One region of the Arthrobacter sp. P1_B3 genome, then DNA from elsewhere that is predicted to be linked to it. Evidence: riboswitches for the same ligand, from Rfam matches in the RefSeq annotation. Region 1 holds a riboswitch; each other region holds the start of a gene.

Region 1 (7,044 bases):
ACGCCCCCGCGGCACTTTCTTGAGCGTTTCTTAAACGCCTGGCGGAAGTGTGGGAGTCGGCGCCTTTTCGGGCGCCCGTTGTCCCGAGCCGGAGGATCCCATGACTGGACCCGTCCCTGTCAAAAGCGTTGAACACGATGCAGCACAGCGCCGCACTGCTGCCGTCCGTCCTGTCGCAGGGCTGCGGCTGTGGGTCCTCCCCCAGGTCCGCCACTGGGTGTTGCTGGGCGTCCTGCTGTCCGCCGCCGTCGTGGCACTGGGCCTGGCGGCGCAGCTGACGCCGGGCTTTAGCGCCGCCGAGCTTGGTGTCGACCAGGACCTCAGCCAGCATCACGCCGCCGCCCTGACCGCCGTCGCGATGGCACTCAACGTCGTGTTTGGACCGGTGGCGGGTCTCGCTCTGATCGGCGCCGCGGCACTCTACATCTGGCTGTTCCGGGGCGGACTGGTCAAGGCCGTGGCCTTCGGCCTCGTGGCTTCGTCCGGGTGGGTGGCGAGTGAATTCTTCAAGATCGTCGTGGCCCGGCAGCGGCCCAGCCCCGCCCTGCTGTTCGATCCCCTGGCTCCGGAAACCGGCTCCAACAGTTTCCCGAGCGGCCACGTGTCCTTTGCGGTGGCACTCGGATTCGCCGTGTACTTCCTGGCCCGCGGAACCCGCTGGGCCAAGGTCACCGCCGTTGGGGCGGCGGCAATGGCGCTCGTCGTTGCCTGGTCGCGGCTGTATATCGGCGTCCACTACCCCACGGATGTCGCGGCTTCGTTCCTGGCCGCGAGCGCAGCGGTGGTCATGCTTGCGGGGTTGTGGAACGTGGTTGCGCCGCGGATGGCCGGCCGGCTTCGTGCCCCGTCCGTCACCCGGTCACTGGGTCCTGAGAGGAATTGAGAATGCACGCCTTGGACGTTTTTCCCTTACTTCCGGCAACAGACAGGGTCGTTCAGGCCGCCGCTGCCGCAGGTACACCCTCACTGCTGGACCCGGCAAGCCTGCTCGCCGGGCTGGGTCCGGCCGCTTTGGGCGTCATCGCGCTCATGGTTTTCATTGAATCGGGCGTGCTCTTTCCTTTCCTGCCCGGGGACTCGCTGCTGTTCACCGCAGGCCTTCTGCACCAACAGCTGCAACTGTCGCTGCCGGTGCTGATCGGTGTCGTCACCGCGGCTGCCGTCGCCGGGGACCAGGTCGGCTACATGCTGGGACGGAAATTCGGCCGGCGATGGTTCAAGGACGATGCCCGGATCCTGAAGACAGCGCACCTGACCACTACGGAGGACTTCTTCCGCCGCCACGGCGGGGCCGCCGTCGTGCTGGCCCGCTTCGTCCCGATGGTCAGGACGTTTGCTCCCCTTACCGCCGGGATCGCGCGCTATGAGTACAAGTACTTCACTCTCTGGAATATCACCGGGGCGGCGGCGTGGGCCGTTTCCGTGACGATGCTTGGCACCTGGTTGGGACACTTTGACATCGTCGCCAAGAACATTGACGTCGTTGCCGTGGCCATGGTCCTCATCTCCGTGGTGCCTTGGGCGGTGCAGCTCCTCAAGCGCCGCCGCAACAGCCGCACCGCAGCCGCACCGGCCGGCGACACGCCCGCGGGAACCGAGGACGGACTGCGGACTGAGGAAATGGCCGCGGAAGAATAGCTGACATGACTACCGCTGACCGCCCGTCCCTGCTGCTCGTCGAGGACGACGCCGTTCTGGGACCGCTCATCGCCGAGCTCCTGGACCCGGATTACCGGGTCCAGTTGGTCACCAACGGCCGTGATGGCCTCCACCACGGACTGACCGGGGCCTGGGACGTCATGGTGATCGACCGCGGGCTGCCTGTCATGGACGGTATCGCCCTCATCGCGGCTTTACGGTCGAAAGGCATTGCCACGCCCATCCTGATCCTGACCGCGCTGGGCGATGCCGACGAAAAGATCAGGGGTCTGGACGCCGGAGCCAACGATTACGTGACCAAGCCGTTCGACGCCGGCGAACTGGCGGCACGCCTGCGCGCACTGACGCGCACCTTCCCTTCCCCGGCCCCGGCGCCGGTGGCGATCGGGGACTGGGAACTGGATCCGACGCAGCGTTCCGTCCGGTCCGTCTACGGGCACACGGTGTCGCTGACCGCGAAAGAAGGCCAATTGCTCGCAGCCCTGGCCGCGGAACCCGGCCGTGTCTTCACCCGGGACGAACTCCTCGCGGCGTACTTCCACGCCTCGGACCAGCCCGGCGTGATCGATACCTATGTTCATCACCTGCGCCGGAAGATCTCCAAGGCCGTCATCCGCACGGTGCACGGCCTCGGTTACCAGATCGGCGATGCCCATGAGTAACGGCGGAACCGCAGGAAATCCGGACCACTCCGTCCTGCGCAAGGCCTCGCTCAAGGTCGCGCTGCGGATCAGCGCCGCGTGCGCGGTCATGGTTCTCGGGCTGCTCGCTGCCACGGCGCTGTACCTCATGAATCAACTCGCCCATCCAGAAGTGCCGGGCTCGGCGGCGGCCGGGACGGCCTACGCGTACCTGGACTCCAAAGATGTCCTCGAAGCCATGGTCATCGCCGGGGTGGCGGGAATCTTGCTGGCCGGCATCGTCGGATGGCTCAGCGCGCGCAGCGCCATCCGTCCCCTCGGTGATGCCTTGGCCAGGCAGCGGCGCTTCGTCCAGGACGCGAGCCACGAACTGCGCACGCCCTTGACCATCCTGGACACCAGGATCCAGCTTGCCCAGCGCAATACCGTGCCCGGCTCCAGGCAAGGCCACGACCTGGCCCGGATCCGGGAGGACGCAGCAACGCTGACCGGGATTGTCAACGAACTGCTCCTCGCGGCAACAGCGGAAGTCCCGGACCGCTCCGCACCGCCTGCCGACCTTGCCGACACCGCCGCCAGCGTCGCCGGGAGCCTCCAGCTGGTGGCAGAGCAGCGCAAGGTGGCCGTGGACTTCGTAGCCGATGCCCGGCCGCTGGCCCGGATCGAGAATAATGCGCTGCGCCGTGCCGTGCTTGCCCTGGCGGACAACGCCCTCGCCCACACGCCCCCGGGCGGCCTGGTGTCCATCACGACCTCGATCGAGCAGAACCGCGCCGTGATCACGGTGGCGGACACGGGGACCGGAATCACCGGCGTCGATCAGACCCGGATCTTTGACCGCTTCGTACGGACCGCCAGCACAGGCAGTGCACACGGACAGCGAAGCTTTGGCATCGGTCTGGCCTTGGTCAGGGAGATCGCCGTCGCTGCGGGCGGCGCCGTTGAGGTGGCCGCGACAGGTGCCGAGGGGACGGTCATGAAGTTGACGCTTCCACTGGCCGGGCGGGGGAATCCCTGAGAACTATATGTACAGGAAAGACCGGCGATCGATTGCCCCCAAGGGAATCGATCACCGGTCTTTCCGGACTTTCCGGCCCGGAAGAGGCAGCGCGGCTTAGGCGCGGACGAAGGTGACGCCGCCGGTCGCCGTGAGCCATGACAGCGGGTGGACCATCGTCTGGTTCTTTCCGTTCATGCCGCCACTGACCACCTGGCCGTTGCCGGCGTAGATGGCAACGTGGCCGGACTGGACCACCATGTCGCCGGGCTGCGGGGTGCCCACAACGGTTCCGAGGCCAAGGAACGCCCGGGGACCAATGTTGCCAACCGGCTTGCCTGCCGCGCCAAGGGCCTTTTCGACCATGGCGGTGCAGTCCTGGGTGATGCCCACCTGGCTGTAAGCGGCCGAGAGCATGATGGCGTTGCGTCCGCCGGCAGCGGGCGCCGCGGCCGGCGCGGCCGCCGGAGCGGCCTGCACCTGCACGGTTGCCTTCGGTGCTGCTGCAGGCGCAGCGGCGGGAGCCGGCGCCGCGGCAACGGGCTGTTCGATGACCGGCGCTGCGACGGTAGCTACCGCGGGGCGGTCAAAGCTGATCTTGACGCTTGAGTCGGCGTTCACGGGGGCGCTGACCAGTCCCGTGACGTCCACGTTGGACGCCGGAGCGGAGTCCCGCTGAGCAGGTGCTGCGGCTGCGTTGGCTGCCATTCCGCTGGTGAGGACCAGGCCGGATGCGGCGGCGAGGACGGCCGTATGGCGCACAAAAGTACTGATTGAAGACATGAATGTAGCCTCTCCCAATGCCTGCGAGGTGAGCTGTCGGATTCGGATGGGAGGCACCCGGCCGCACTCCCGGGCCCGTCGTTGCGGGCACTGTGCGGCTTCACCCCAAGGCCTGCGAAATCAGCAGGCCAAAAGTGGTTTCCCCGTCTCTGCCGGTGGTTGATGCGAGTTACCCCCGGGCCGCGGCAGAGTTAGGCAATCGGCTGGGGAGCGCCCGTATCGGAGACAACAGGCACTCATCCACCGTAACGCGATCCGCATGCAAAAGTCACATTCAGGTAACGGCGGCCACAGAACGGTCCGGCAATTGCCCATGGGGCGGCGCCGCATCCGAACGTAGGATGATGCCATCAGCACACGCCGAAGCGGAGGCCCGAAATGAACAGCCACTGTGTCGCCATCTGCCAGTTGAGCAATCAGCCACAGGAGGATTTCGACGTCAACACCGAGCTGCTGATCCTGGACGGCCGGGACGTCCACGTGACCACCTGGGACGCGGAACCGCGCGACGGAGGTTTCGACGAGCACGTCCTGAATGACCGGGTGGACGCACTTGGGTACATGGTTGTCAATGACTGGGCGTTCCTGGACGGGAAAGCCTACGCCGTGGTGGAGCGGCGGTCGGGCCCTGGGCCCGCCCGCAGCGGCGAGCCGTGACATTCCTGTCCCTGGCGCTGATCGCCGTCGTCGCCCTGGCCGGACCCCTGCTGGCGCTGCCGGCGCGCTGGCGGTTGCCGGTGATGCTGGGCGAACTGTTGGCCGGCATCGCGATCGGACGCTCAGGCCTGGCCCTGGTTGATCCTGCGGACCCGACGTTTATCCTGCTGGCCAACATCGGGTTCGCGCTGATGATGTTTGTGGCCGGAACCCATGTTCCCGTGAGGGATCCGCAGATCCGCTCCGCCCTCGGCAATGGCTCCCGCCGGGCTATTGCGGCCGCGGCGGCAGCGGTGGCGGTCGGAACCGGGATCGGTCTGCTCTTCGGGACTGGACATGCTCCCCTCTACGCAGTGCTGCTGGCGTCCTCGTCGGCCGCCCTGGTCCTTCCGATCATCGATTCGCTGCGCCTCGGCGGACCCGATGTCGTCGCCATGACCGCGCAGGTGGCCATCGCCGACATAGCCTGCATTGTGGCGTTGCCGCTCCTCGTGGATCCGCCCAACGCAGGCCGCGCGGCGCTGGGCGTGCTTACGGTGACCGGCTGCGCGGTGGTGCTCTATTTCGTCTTGCGCTGGCTGGAGCGCAGGGGAATCCGCGCTCGCGTGCACCAACTCTCGGAAAGCCGCAAGTTTGCCCTGGAGCTGAGGAGCCAGCTGGCCGTTCTCTTCGCCCTGGCCGCAGTCGCGACATGGAGCAATGTGTCCGTGATGTTGGCAGGCTTTTCCTTCGGCCTGGTGGTGGCCGCCGTCGGCGAACCGCGGCGGCTGGCCCGGCAACTGTTCGCCCTCAGCGACGGTTTCCTTAGTCCGGTGTTCTTCGTCTGGCTGGGTGCATCGCTGACGCTCAAGGACCTGGCCGGACATCCGGAGATGATTGCCCTCGGCGTGGTCCTGGGAGTAGGGACCCTGCTGACGCACGCCGGCCTGGCGTTCCTGGGTCTCCCGCTGCCCCTCGGGGTGTTGTCGGCGGCCCAACTTGGCGTGCCGGTTGCGGCGGCGAGCATCGGCACACAGCTTCAGGTCCTGCTCCCGGGCGAGGCAGCGGCCCTGCTGGTCGGCGCTCTAGTCACCATAGCCGCGAGCGCCGTCGCCGGGTCACGGGCGGCGAGGGCTTTCGCGCTGCCTGCAAATGCCGACGGCAGATCCGGCGATGCCGGCAGCGCCGTCGGACAGGGCGATCCGGGCGGTCCCGGAGATCCGAAAGTCTGAAAGTCCGCAGCTCTGAACGCGGGCCGGGCCCGCGGGGAACGGTCGGATGGTCACTCTCCAACGGACGTGAATTGCAGCTCCGGCCTCGTCTTTGCCATCTCGGCCAGGACCCGGGAAACCGCGTCCCGGTCCGCAGCGCCGTCGGCGTCGGCGTCGAACGTCCCGCGAGCCTCGCCGAGCACCGCATTCGCGTGCCGGACAAATCTGTCCCAGTCCCCCGCGCCCGCGCGCAGCGCCAGCAGCGGCGAAAGCAGCGCGGCCCGGCGCAGCCAGGCATCGGGCTCGCGCACCCACCGGTCCAGCACGCTGTCAGCCCGCACCCTGGCCAGCATGTCGAGTCCGTCCACCAAGGGCCCGACGACGTCGACGGCGAGCGGATCCACGAGGTCCCGCACCTGCGCCTCCCGGATGAAGCCCTCCAGCCGGGTGAGGTCGGAGTTGGTCAGCAGCTTCACAGTGGCCTGCAGCAGGACCACTGCGGCCAGCCGGCGCTCGAAAACCGGTGCCGCCCCCAGTTCCGAGCCCCACAATTCGGAGCCCCACAGTTCGGAGCTCAGCGCGGTGACCTGATCGTGGGACAGCCCTGGATAGCGGCGGCCGGCATCCCGGACCGTCCCGCGCACGGCACCCACGGAGGTGCCGTAGAACCGGAGGCCTCTGCCTCCTGGCTCCATTTCCAGCCGCGACTGCAGCTCGTCCGCACGGCGCCAGGAACCTTCCCGCTGCAGCGAGAGGTCGATGAACTCGCCAGCATCACTCACCCGACCATTCTTTCGTGTGGGCGCAGGGGAATGCCGTGAACACGTCCGGAGAGGTTTGCGGGTCAAGGTAACGGTCCGGTAACGTGGGCCACTGGCCGTGAAGGCCTGGCCCGAATGCAGGGCCCCGGACCGCCCCTTTTAGGGCCCGGTTGCGCCGTTCGGCGTCTGCTCGCCCATGCTCTTGCAGCAGGGCCGGATGAAGCTTCCCGCACTCGCCGCCGCCTTGGCAGCGACGGTTGTGTGTGCCAGTCACAAAGCCCGGAGGGGTCCGTTGTTCCAGAAAACGCCGTTCAAGAAATCACCGCTCAGCAAATCACGGTTCAGTCAAGCACAGC
Region 2 (5,135 bases), on a different contig from region 1:
CCGCATCATTCCCGGGCCGGTGTGCTGCGCCGGCGACGCCATGCCATAGAGCAGCCGGAAGGGCATGAGCCGTGTCCGGCCGGGATCGGCGTCAATCGTCGAGCCGCAGGGCACCTCGCCGAGCGGGGGAATTGGTCCGTGCCCCAGGGCCGCCAGGAGCGGGGCCCCGATCGTGGACAGTGCCATCATGGCTGCGAGCGGGTTCCCTGGCAGGCCGAGGATGTACCTGCCGTCCGGCAGCTCGGCCAGCACGGCGGGATGGCCCGGGCGCATGGCGACGCCGTCGATCAGCAGGCGGCCGCCGAGTTCGGTGACCGATCGGCGGAGGTGGTCCGTTCCGGAGCGACCCGTGCCGCCGGTGGTGATGACGACGTCGGCAGGCAGGTTTTCGGCGGCAGGATCGGTGTCCTCGAGCGCGGCGAGCCATTCGGCGTAGGTATCCCCGATTTTCACTTCTTCGGTGCAAATCCCGCCGAGCATTCCCACCACGGCTGCCAGTTGGGGTCCGAAGGTGTCCCGGACCTGCCCGGGTGCCGGCACCCCGGACGTCACCACCTCCGAGCCGGTGAAGACGAGCCGCACCAAGGCCTTGCCGAGCACCGGAAGGGTGTCGCTTCCGGCCAGCGCGGCGAGGGCCAGGTGGGCGGGGTTCAGGACGGTGCCGCCCTTGATCAGGACGTCTCCGGCGGCGGCTTCCTCCCCCGCTTTCCTGATGTGGTCCCCGTTCCGCGGGTCCCCCGGTTTCGCGTTGCCGCCCAGTTTCAGGACAGGCAGGCCGTCCTCGTCGGCGTCGATGATGCCGCTCTCGCTGCGCAGCACCGCCTTGGCCCCGGCCGGAATGAGGCCTCCGGTGGCAATCGGACTTGCCTGATGCGGTGCCAGCAGCTGGTTGGGTTCGGCCAGGATCCACGGACCGCTGCCGTTGACGGCCCAGCCGTCCATGGCAGAGGAAGCGTAATGGGGCATGTCCCGCAGGGCAACGACGTCCGCTGCGAGGGTCCGGCCCAGCGCCTGCCGGAGCGGGACGGGGGCAGCCGGGATGGGAACGGCGCAGTCGAACGCGAGTTGGCGGGCCTCCTGCCACGTGTGGGCCAGGTGCCGGTGCGGCTCCCCCGCCGTGTCCTGGCCGGCAGTGTCCTCGTCCGTTGAATCTTCGTCCGTTGAATCCGGGTCCGTCGGGTCCGGGCCCGCCGGGTCCTGGCCCGCCGGGATGGGAGGGTCTGCGGGGCCCTCCGTGAAGCCCTCTCTGAGGCCGTCTTTACCGCCGTCGCTGCCTGGGACAGTGGGTCCGCTGCCGTCCGGGGCCGCCGCCGTCATGCCCCGGGGGCTTCGGCGGCTGCGTAGTCCTTGGCGAGCCGGCGCGCCACGGCCATCGCGGACTCCATGGACGCGGAGTCCGTGGCCTGCCCGGAGCCGGAGGCCAGACCCGCGGCAAAGCCGGCAATGAACGTCGTCAGCGGCGCCGCCGGGCGCACCACGGAGTGGGCAGCCACCCCGGCCAGGGCGAGGACCTCGTTCACGTCAATCTCAACGTCTTCCAGCTCCAGGGCCTGGAGCAGGGCACGGCACCAGTCTTCCAGCGTTTCATCCTGGCTTTTCACCGTTTGCCTCCATGGTCGAGTTCAGCTGCGGAGTTCCGGACCGGCGCCCGGACCGCGGTCTGGAAGCCTACCGGAAACGCCTAATGCGGACGCGTCATCCCAGGTGTCGACATCATCCGTGGAACCGGGGGGAACGCGAACTTCCCGCACGTCCAGCCTAGCAAGAAGGGCGAAGACCGACGCGTTTTCCAGGCTGCCCCTGGCCGCGGCGTCCGCAACACAACGTTGTAGCGCAGCTGTGCCATAAAACCCCGCGAGTGGTTGCTTCCGGCCTTCGGCCGAGACGGCCATGACGCCGTCGCCCCCGTCCCGTTCCGGCGCAACTGCAACAGACGCGGCCAGCGATTCGGCCAGGGCGCGGACTGCCTCGGCCGAGCGCGGCATGTCACAGGCAAGGACCAGGGTAAACGGCGCCGCCGCGGCTGCCCCGTGCCGGCCGGGGTGGTCCGCGTCCAGCGCGGCCAGTCCCGCGGCGATGGCTGCGGCCGGCCCCGCGAAAGGCGGGTCTTCCCTGCAGCTCAGCACGCCCCCGGGCAGGTCCCCGGGGTCAGGACCGACGACGACGGTGCGCCCTGCCCCGCCCGCGGCGCGCAGTGAGCGCTCAAGGAGGGTGGCGCCGTCGTAGATCAGCCCGGATTTGGGCACGCCGCCCAGGCGGGAGGACCGTCCCCCGGCGAGAATAATGGCATCGAACTCCACCGGTTCAGCCTAGCGCGGCGCCGGCTGCCGCCGAATCAGCCATGAACTGCCCGGCAGCAGTTCAGGCAGCTGACTCAGGCAGCAGGAACGGGTCCCAGGCCGGCGTCGGCTTCTCGAGCTCCTTGATTTGCCAGATGGCGCCCTTTGGCGGGCCCGGAACAAAACCGATCTTCCAGCCCATCTCCGCCGGGGTGTGGTCGCTCTTGGCGTTGTTGCACCGCAGGCACGCCGCCACCAGGTTCTCCCAGGAATCGGCCCCGCCCCGGGATTTTGGCTGGACGTGGTCGATGGTGTGGGCAGCCTTGCCGCAGTAGGCGCAGCGGTGGGCATCGCGGCGGAGCACGCCGCGGCGGCTCACCGCTGTCATGGTGTTGTACCTCGGCCGGATGTAGCGGTTCAGCAGGATCACGGACGGGCGGCCCAGAATATCCTGGGGGCCGACAACGGGGTCGTCCCCTTCGGCCACCACGCTGGCCTTTCCGGTTAGGACAAGGACGAGCGCCCGGCGGAAGGTGATGACCGCCAGGGGTTCATATCCAGCATTCAGAACGAGAGTGCGCATCCGCATACCTCTTCACGGCCGCACCCGCCAGCGGCACGAGGGCCGGCTGCCCTCTGCATGGTCGGGCTATGGATCGACAACACAAGAGTAAACACTCAGGTGCCGGATCACCGAATATTTTTTCACGGGCGCAGTCTTCAGCGCGGAAAGTTCACGGCGCGGCAACGCAAAAGACCCCCGCCAAGAGGCGGGGGTCTTTCGAAGGTGCTGGGATCTTGCTTAGGCGCCGACGCGGATGAAGACCGGGCCGGAGCCGACGTTTACGCTGTACAGCGCGGTGGTTCCGCCGTTCCAGCCGCCGTGGACTGCCATGCCGTTGCCGACGTAGACCGCGATGTGAGCCATGCCCACGCCGCCGTTCTGGTAGTAGGCGAGGTCGCCCGGGCGTGCCTCGGCGGCGCTCACGGTGCGGCCCAGGGACAGGTAACCTGCCGGCCAGCCGTGGTAGTGGATGCCGGCCGCGGCCAGCGCGTTGGTGGCGAGGGCGGTGCAGTCCTGCGCCACGCCGATCTGTGCGTAGGCAGCGGCGGCGATGGTTGCGCCGGAGCCGCTTCCGATGCCGGCGGGAGCCTGGGCAGCGACGCCGCCGCTGACACCAAGCTCGGTGCCACCGGCGCGGGAGGCGTTGGAATCCTGGACCTGCACGACGGGCTTGGGGGCCTCGACGACGGGAGCCGGCGACGTGGTCACAGCGGGCTTCTCGTAGGAGATCGCGATGGTGGAAGCGGCCGAGATTGTGGCCGGAGCGGCGGACTGGACTTCCAGGGCCGAAGCGGAGGTGGATTCGCGCTGAACATTGGTCTCAGCAGCGTTGGCTGCGATTCCACTGGTCAGAACCAGACCGGAAGCTGCGGCGATGACCGCGGCCTGACGGCCCACGCCGCCGGCGTTGTCGCCGACAGCCTTGGCAATAACAGCCAGCGAGTTGGTCTTGGTGACCTCGGCGCGGTGCCGTGCAACAGTTGCACGAGTAGTCATTAAGTTCTCTCTTTCGTGATCCTTGGACCGCGCGCTTTCGGGCACGGACTGAGGACGCTCCGGCATCTTGGGGGTACGCCGGATCGCCCCGAAATGGGTTACTTAGCGAAGGGTGTACTGCGAAGACGCGCCAAAAGCGGAAACTGCATGCTGTCCGGGCTCGGTAGAGAATGAGCCTGCGGAACGTGATCCAATCCGGGCGCCGGCAAGGGCGGCACGTGATGTGGATTCCAGCGGGCTCAAAAGAGCCTCGCCGGTGCGCATGCGCGCAGAATTGTGGCGTGAAGACACGAAAGTAGCCTCTCCCAATGCCTACGAGGTGAGCTGTCGGATTCGGATGGGAGTCACCCGGCCGCGCTGCTTCCTGGGAAGCTTTGCGACTTAACCCCAAGGCCTTCTTTCGAAGGCCAAAATTGGTTCCCCCGCCCCTGCCAGACGATGTAATGCGAACGGACCTTGAGCGGTGGCAGAGCTAGGCAATCCACTCAAGAGCGCCAACTTCGGAAAAGTTGGCGTGCTTCAAACCCTACAGGAGTCCGGACCCAATGTCACATTCAGATCACGGCGTGTCACAAGAATCTGAGAGTGGTCCATCGTCTTTGTTAGAGCCAGCCGAGGGGGTCAACGACGTCGCCGTTGACCATCACTTCAAAGTGGAGGTGGCAGCCCGTGGAGGCGCCGGTGGTTCCGCTCATGGCGACGACGTCACCGCGCGATACCTTCTGGCCGACCTCGACCGAGGCAGAGGACAGGTGGTTGTACGTGGTCTCCAGGCCGTTGCCGTGGTCGATGACCACCCGGTTTCCACCGCCGAAGGGATGCCATCCATTGAAGGTCACGGTGCCGCTGGCGGCTGCATGGACCGCCGTGCCGCACTGGGCAGCGAAATCCTGGCCGCGGTGGAACTCCCCCGCGCCTCCGGTAATGGGGCTGACGCGGTAGCCGTAGGGCGAGGCCGTGACCAGCTGATCCAGCGGCCCGCCAAGTGTGCCCGCCGATGCGGCGCGGGTGATGCTGCCCACAGACTGGGCGCTCAGCAGCTGCTTGAGCTTCCCGTCCGGATCGCCTTTCGTGGTGACGGCAGTGCGGCTGAAGTCGACCTTTGCCGCGGCAGCGGCGGTGACATCCGGCTGAACGGCGGCCGAGAGAGCGCCGGATCCGCCGGGATTGGAGGCCATCACGGGGCTCGTGACGGGGACCGTCACGGTGAGAACCAGACCAGTTGCGGCCAGGGCGATCCCGGCTTTCTGCCCGACTCCGCTGGCCGAGGCAAACTCCGTTACCTGACGGAACGG
Region 3 (7,044 bases), on a different contig from region 1:
GGGAATGAGCATGCTCAGTGCCGAGAAGCCAAAGATCCGTCCCGCGAGGGCGGGGATCCAGAGGGCGGCGGGCGGTTTGTCCACCGTGATGGCATTGCCGGCGTCGAGCGAGCCGAACAGCAGCGCGGTCCAGTCCTTCGTCCCGGCCTGGATCGCCGCGGCGTAGAAGGAGTTGGCGTAGCCGGTGGCTTCCAGGTTCCACAGGTACAACGCTGCGGTGACCAGCAGCAACAGCGCTGCCGAGGGCCGCACCCAACGTGGCTGCGGTCCGAACAGCAGGCGGTCCCGGCTGCTCTGCGTTGTGCGGGTTGTCGGCAGGTGGGGCGCCGTCCCGGTGTCCTCAGGTACCGCGCGGGGAGTTTCCTGGGCTGCCGGCGGGCTGCCGGCTGGGGAGCCTCCCTGGGCTCCGGCGGTGGGGCTGATGGTTGCCGTCATTTACTTGGCCTTTTCTGTACTGGGGAGGAAAGTGTCGGTGGCGCCGGGCGCCGGAGCAGAGTCGGTAGGCCTGTGCCGGAAGACCACCAGCCGGAAGAGCAGGAATTTCACGGCTGTGGCGGCCAGGTTGGCGGCGGTGACCGTGAGCAGTTCAAGCCAGCGGTCCGGTGCCGCTCCCGACGCGGCGTGAACCAGGGCGAGTGCGCCCGAGGTCAGGGCCAGCCCGATCCCGAAGACCAGCAGCCCCTCGAAGTGGTGGCGTGCCGCCTGGCTGCTGCCCTGGATGCCGAACGTGAAGCGCCGGTTGGCCGCGGTGTTGGCCACGGCGGTGGTGAGCAACGCCAGGAAATTTGCCAGCTGCGGGTCCATGATCCCGCGGCAAAGCAGGAAAATTGCCAGGTATGCCAAGGTGGAGGCCACCCCGATGCTGCCGAAGCGGACCAGTTGCCCGAAGAGGCTTCCGCCGGGGCTTTGTTCCTGGGCCCGCGAGGAGGCCGGCAGCGGTCCGCGGGCCAGGGCGGCGCGCAGCTCGGGCACCGGGATCCGGCCCGAGACCAGGTCCCGGCTCAACCGTGCCATGCCGCGCAAGTCAGCGAGGGCAGTCTGGACGATGTCCACGCTGGAATCAGGGTCGTCGGTCCAGTCCACCGGGACTTCGTGGACGCGCAGGCCGCACTTTTCTGCCAGGACCAACAGCTCGGTGTCGAAGAACCAGGCGTTGTCCAGTGTGTGGGGGAGCAGTTGCCGGGCCACGTCCGCCCGGATCGCCTTGAAACCGCACTGCGCGTCGCTGAAGTGGGCGCCCATAAGGGACTGCAGCAGGAAGTTGTAGCTGCGCGAGATGAATTCGCGCTTGGGTCCACGGACCACGCGCGAGTTGCGGGTCAGGCGCGTCCCGATCGCCAGGTCGGAGTGCCCCGAAATGAGCGGCGCAAGGAGCGGGCCGAGGGCGGCCAGATCAGTGGAAAGATCCACGTCCATGTACGCCAGGACCGGCGACGGCGAGGCAAGCCACACCTTGCGAAGCGCGTTACCGCGGCCCTTTTCGGCCATATGGACCACGTTCACTTCGCGCAGCTCGCGGGCTACGCGTTCCGCCGCCTTGAGCGTTCCGTCGGTGCTGGCGTTGTCCGCCACCGTGATCCGGAAGGAGTGCGGGAAGGCGCCGAGAAGGTACGCGTGGAGCCGGCGCAGGCATGCTTCGAGATCCCGTTCCTCGTTGAAGACCGGAATGGTGACGTCCAGCAGGGGTGTGTTGGCGCGCGTGTCAATGGCTGAGCGCCGGCCGCCCGGGCCGGCAAGCGCCCCGGCGGACGTGCCCGGGCCAAGCGCTTCGGCCAGGGCAGGCCCCGGCCGTGCGGCCGGGCTGGCCGGCGTCGCCGTGGAGCGGAGCAGGGTTCCTGTGGCCTGGTCTGTGAATGTCATGGCTCAACTTTCCCGGCGGCCCATATGAGGGCTTTAGGGTCAAGCTGTGCGGGGGCTGTGGAAGTCCGGCTGGTCCGCCCCCGACACACAAGAAGGCCCCGGATCCATGTGGATCCGGGGCCTTCTGTGGAGGCCGGTTAGTGCCGGTTTAGTACCAGTTGTGTGCGTAGTGGAAGTTCAGGGCGCCGCAGGGGGAGCCGTAGCGTTCCTTGACGTAGTTCAGGCCCCAGTTGATCTGGGTCCGGTAGTTGGTCATGTAATCGGCGCCGGCGCTCGCCATCTTCGTGGCCGGCAGGGACTGGACCACGCCGTAGGCGCCGCTGCTGGGGTTGGTGGCAGTCGTCTTCCAGTCCGATTCCTTGGTCCAGAGCTTATGCAGGCACTGCATCTGGCCCGGTGCCCAGCCATAGCTGCCCAGCTGGGCCGCGGCGTAGGCCTGGGCCCCGGCGGGGTCGTCGACTGCGACCGGCGCAGCTGCGGGAGCCGGGGCAGCTGCCGGGGCCGGTGCGGGAGCGGGGGCCGGAGCCGGGGCGGGAACCGCAGCGGCTGCAGGAGCCGGTGCAGGAGCGGGGGCTGAGGGAGCCGGCACGGGAGCAGCGGGTGCTTGGATCAGCGCTTCGACGGCCTTAACCTGCGAGATCTGGGGTGCCACGTTTTTTTCCACTGGAGCGGTCGGCCCAGCCACCTGGGCCCGCTCGAAGTTGAGCTTGGCCAGCGGGTCGGCGGTGGTGGCTGTTTGGCTGCTTCCAACGTTCGTGCCCGGGCTCCCCGGCTCTGCCGCCTGGCTGGCAGCGCCGCCCCCCACCAGCATGGCGCAGGCGGCGGTGATGACGGCGGCGCGGCGGCCGGTGATGCCGAGGCCGGTGGCCAGCCTGGACAGGGCGGATGCCTGCGTGGCCGGTTCGGCGCGGTGGCGCGACTTGGTGGAACGGGAATGGGAATCGCCGTCAGGGCGCGTTTGTACTTGGAATTCAGTCATGGTGGCCTCTCAACGCCGGCGGAGTTAGCTGTCGGGTTCGGATGAGGTCATCCGGCCGCACGGAAACTCACGTGTCGGCTTCACCCCGAGGGCGCATGAAAGCAGAATGCCCGGGAACTCTGGGTCCCCCGCCTCTGCCTGGTCCAGCGGAATCCGGGAAGCGGCAGAGTTTGGCGTCCGTCCGGATATGCGGCACCAATGGCGGCGCACCCCAAAGACGCTACAGGACCCGGCCGCTTAAGTCACATTTTGGTAACAGGAGTCACAACGGCGGGGTGTCGGCTTGCGCCGGAGTCGCCGGTCGTCCGGGTGGGGGCCTGTGGGTGGCTACGCCGACGGCGGCGCCGCGGGCAGCCGCACGGCGAACTCCGTGCGGCCAGGCCGGGACGTGACCTCGACTGTTCCTCCGTGGGCCTCCACGATCGAATGGACAATGGACAAGCCCAACCCGCTCGTGCCCTCCGAGGTCGGCGCGGCAGTCGCCGTTCCCTGACCATGGCTGCCTCCGGCTGCCATGCCAAAGGCACTAGAAGCAGCACCGGAAGCAGCGCCGGATGCCGAGCGCACGGCGCCCCCGGACCGGGCCCCCGCCGTCGCGACGGCTGAGTTAGCTGCGGCGCTGGCTGCGGCGCTGGTCGCGGGATTGGTGCGCGCCGCGTCGGCACGTGCGAAGCGGGCGAAGACCCGGCCGACGAATTCGGGGGCGATGCCGCGGCCATTGTCCGTCACAGTGACCATGGCGCTGCCGTCAGCCGAACGCATGACGCCCGTAACCACCTTGGTTCCGGGGTCCGTGTGCTTGCGTGCATTGGACAGGAGGTTGGCGAGGACCTGGTGAAGCTGGGTCGCGTCACCGCGCACCACCACGGGTTCCTCCGGAAGCTCCAGCTGCCAGATGCGGTCCGGGGCCATGACTTTCTCATCGCTCACCGTCTCGATGGCCAACTGGGTGAGGTCGACGTCGGAGATCTTGAGCGGCTGTCCCTCGTCCAGGCGTGCCAGCAGCAGCAAGTCCTCCACCAGGGTGGTCATCCGCTCGGACTGGCTTTGCACGCGCGCGAGGGATCTCTGGCCGTCGGGAGTGAAGTGCTCGGTCATCCGCATCAGCTCCGTGTAGCCGCGGATGGCCGTCAGCGGGGTTCGGAGTTCGTGCGAGGCATCGGCGACGAACTGCCGAACCTTCATCTCGCTCTCCTGCCGCGCCTCGAGGGCATTGGAGACGTTGTCCAGCATCTGGTTCAGCGCGTAGCCCACGCTGCCCACTTCGGTTCCGCGGTGGGCGGCCGACGCCGGGACGCGCACCCCGAGCGCCACCTCGCCGGCGTCCAGCGGGAGGCGGGAAACCTGGGTGGCCACCTCGGAGAGCTGCTCCAACGGCTTCATGGTGCGGCGGATGAGCACAGTCCCGGCAAGGCCGATCAGAACTATTCCGCCAAGCGACACAATAGTGATGGTCCAGACAAGGGAGGTCAGGGTGCTCTGTTTATCGGCAAGGGGAAGCCCGGTGACAATGGTGTCGCCATATGGGGTCTGCGTGGCAACGAGACGGTAGGCGCCGGATGACAGCGAGCGATCAACGGGGAGACCGTCGGTGCGTAGTCCCAGGAGGATCTGGTCGTCCTCCGATGACAGCGAGGCGCGGGTGGCGTCGGTGGCCAGGAAGCCTGCACTGCTGACGTTGCCGTTCTCAATCCGGGCGATGAGGGTGCCGACCCTTTGTCCCCGCGCGTCTAAGGGATCCGGCCTGCCATTGGGGTTGCCGGCAGGGGGCCGGCTGAACTCACTCGAGCGGTGCGAAGCCTGGCCGAGCTGGTCATCGAGCTGCCGGGTCAGGAACAAGTCCATGGAGGCGTAGCTGAACAGTCCCACAGCGCCGCAGATAGCCACGAGCAGCGCCATGGCGACGAGAACCAGCCGGGTGCGCAAATGCCACGTGGAGGGGTTGCGCCAGTCGCGCCCGGGGACGCGTGTCACACCGGAAAGTGAAGGCACGGATCAGTCCGCCGGTTTCAGGACGTAGCCGGCGCCGCGCACCGTGTGGATCATGGGAGCGTGGTTGGCGTCGACCTTCTTGCGCAGGTAGGAAATGTACAGTTCCACGATGTTCGCCTGGCCGCCGAAGTCATAGTCCCAGACGCGGTCCAGGATCTGGGCCTTGCTGATGACCCGTTTGGGGTTTTCCATGAGGTAGCGCAGCAGCTCGAACTGCGTGGCGGTCAGATGCAGCTCCTCACCGCCCCTGGTGACTTCGCGGGTGTCGACATTGAGTACAAGGTCCCCGACCACCAGCTCGGCGGTGTCCATGGCGGCCACCCCGGAGCGCTGGACCAGCCTGTGCAGGCGCAGCAGCACCTCTTCCATGCTGAACGGCTTGGTGACGTAGTCATCGCCGCCGGCCGCCAGGCCGGTAATGCGGTCCTGGACGGCATCCTTGGCCGTGAGGAACAGCGCCGGCACCTCCGGCGCGAAGGCGCGGATCCTGCTTAGCAGCTCGACGCCGTCGAACCCGGGCAGCATCACGTCCAGCACTAGCACGTCGGGGCGGAAGTCCTTGGCAAGCCGGACCGCGGCGGGCCCGTCTTCCGCCACGGCCACGGACCAGCCGGCCATCCGTAGGCCCATGCTCATGAGCTCGGAGAGGCTGGGCTCGTCGTCCACCACCAGCGCGCGGATGGGGGAGCCATCCGGATGCGTGAGCTGGGGAAGGTTGTTAGTCATGGAGTGCGAAGTGGCCATGGGACAACTCTCCGATCTGCCGGTTAGGCGGGGCTTTGGGGACCCTGTGCGGCACCTGTGAATCCCAGCCTAGCGAGCTGGATGCCCTTCCCGGGCCGTAGGTGCCGCTCCGGCAGCGCTCAATCGGAGACTAACGCCCCGCCCGAACGTCACAGGCCCGGCTGTCGGCCCGCACAGCCCAGGCACAGGATCCCTCAGCACTCTGGGGTGAACACCGATCCGCACCCTAAGGAGAAACACCATGAGCGGTCAGCATCCCGGAGCCGGTTCCGGACCAGCCCCCAAGCCCGCCCCCGATTCCGCCCCCGATTCCACCCGCGCCACAACAGCAGCGCCCGCGCCCGTGACTACGCCCCGGGCTCTCGGGCAATACGACGCCGGACAGGATGGCGCTGGGCCGCATGCAGCCGGGCAGCCTGATGCCGGACACCACGACGCCGGGCAGCCGGCAGCCGGCGCTGCCTCCGGCTGGGGCGCGCCCCCTGTTTCGAAAGTGCCGGCATCGGCCCCGGCCTGGGGTATGCCCCGGCAAGGGCCTCCGGCGCCTGCGGCTACTGCCGGCTGGGGAGCGCCGGGAGCCGCCGCCAGGACGGGCTCGGCGGCAAAGCCCTGGACCCTCACCCGGGGACTCGCCGTCGCCGGGGCCGCAGCTGTCCTCGCAGTCGGCGCCGGGGCGGGGGTCTACGCACTTACCTCAAGTTCAGCGGCCGCCAACGGAGCTGCCGGCACAGCAGCCGGTGGGGCGGCGGGCGGGGCGGCCGGCGGCCAAGGTGTTGCCCCGGGCATGCCAGGTTCTGCGCAGGACGGATTCGCGGGTGGCGGATTCGCTGGAGGCGGCATGTCGGGGCAGGGTGGTCCCGGCGACTTCGCTGCCGGTGGGATGGGCGGCGGCCTTTCAGCGGCAGTGCATGCCGAATACGTGGTGCTGCAAGGATCCGCTTACACCACCATGGCCGAGCAGTTGGGCACTGTGAGCGAGATCAGTTCGTCCTCGGTCACGGTCAAGAGCAGTGATGGGTTCACGCGCAGCTATGCGTTGGGCGCCGATGTGGTGGTGAGTAATCTGCAACAGCGGCGCCAGCAGGCCGGCGGCACGGGCACCCAGCTGAGCGTGGCGGACATTGTCGCGGGCGGGACGGTGCGGATCGTGGCGACCAAGAACGGTTCCGGCTACACGGCGTCGTCGGTCATGGTTGTGGCGGCGACCGCCACCGGCCAGTCCAACTGACCCCCACCGCAGCCGGCATTTGCCGCCGGGCCACGCGGCAAAATGCCGGCTGCCCACTCCGTGGACCGTCTCGCAAGAAACGGTGGAGAGACCCGGTTTCGCGCATTTTGCGATGCTGTGAATGATTTCCACCACATCGCAAGATGGGCCGAATAATATTCGGACAAAGCGACTTTCTGACCAGCCGGTCAGAAAAACACTTGTTATTTTATTGCGGTCGCAGAATTGTGACTTGCGCTAC

Evidence for each region. A riboswitch is a leader RNA that binds a small molecule or an ion and turns the genes downstream of it on or off. The one in region 1 is predicted to bind cyclic di-AMP.
Region 2: it holds a riboswitch for cyclic di-AMP, as region 1 does, so the genes downstream of both, AC1D2F_RS13320 (NlpC/P60 family protein) here and AC1D2F_RS05565 (hypothetical protein) in region 1, are expected to answer to the same signal.
Region 3: it holds a riboswitch for cyclic di-AMP, as region 1 does, so the genes downstream of both, AC1D2F_RS13160 (aggregation-promoting factor C-terminal-like domain-containing protein) here and AC1D2F_RS05565 (hypothetical protein) in region 1, are expected to answer to the same signal.

What each region holds. Positions count from the first base shown of each region.
Region 1 covers NZ_JBFTZV010000003.1:249,986-257,029, forward strand. Annotated here, with positions in the region: gene AC1D2F_RS05545 (phosphatase PAP2 family protein) at 101-883, shown strand; gene AC1D2F_RS05550 (DedA family protein) at 886-1,638, shown strand; gene AC1D2F_RS05555 (response regulator transcription factor) at 1,644-2,321, shown strand; gene AC1D2F_RS05560 (sensor histidine kinase) at 2,314-3,318, shown strand; gene AC1D2F_RS05565 (hypothetical protein) at 3,415-4,080, opposite strand; cyclic di-AMP (ydaO/yuaA leader) riboswitch at 4,085-4,288, opposite strand; gene AC1D2F_RS05570 (hypothetical protein) at 4,459-4,737, shown strand; gene AC1D2F_RS05575 (cation:proton antiporter) at 4,734-5,948, shown strand; gene AC1D2F_RS05580 (DNA alkylation repair protein) at 5,999-6,709, opposite strand.
Region 2 covers NZ_JBFTZV010000011.1:24,122-29,256, reverse strand. Annotated here, with positions in the region: gene AC1D2F_RS13340 (molybdopterin molybdotransferase MoeA) at 1-1,317, opposite strand, end outside; gene AC1D2F_RS13335 (DUF6457 domain-containing protein) at 1,314-1,601, opposite strand; gene mobA (molybdenum cofactor guanylyltransferase) at 1,623-2,300, opposite strand; gene AC1D2F_RS13325 (HNH endonuclease) at 2,362-2,862, opposite strand; gene AC1D2F_RS13320 (NlpC/P60 family protein) at 3,082-3,840, opposite strand; cyclic di-AMP (ydaO/yuaA leader) riboswitch at 4,136-4,305, opposite strand; gene AC1D2F_RS13315 (M23 family metallopeptidase) at 4,443-5,135, opposite strand, start outside.
Region 3 covers NZ_JBFTZV010000010.1:135,004-142,047, forward strand. Annotated here, with positions in the region: gene AC1D2F_RS13150 (glycosyltransferase family 39 protein) at 1-435, opposite strand, end outside; gene AC1D2F_RS13155 (bifunctional glycosyltransferase family 2/GtrA family protein) at 436-1,860, opposite strand; gene AC1D2F_RS13160 (aggregation-promoting factor C-terminal-like domain-containing protein) at 2,009-2,839, opposite strand; cyclic di-AMP (ydaO/yuaA leader) riboswitch at 2,839-2,998, opposite strand; gene AC1D2F_RS13165 (sensor histidine kinase) at 3,167-4,813, opposite strand; gene AC1D2F_RS13170 (response regulator transcription factor) at 4,835-5,575, opposite strand; gene AC1D2F_RS13175 (hypothetical protein) at 5,817-6,803, shown strand.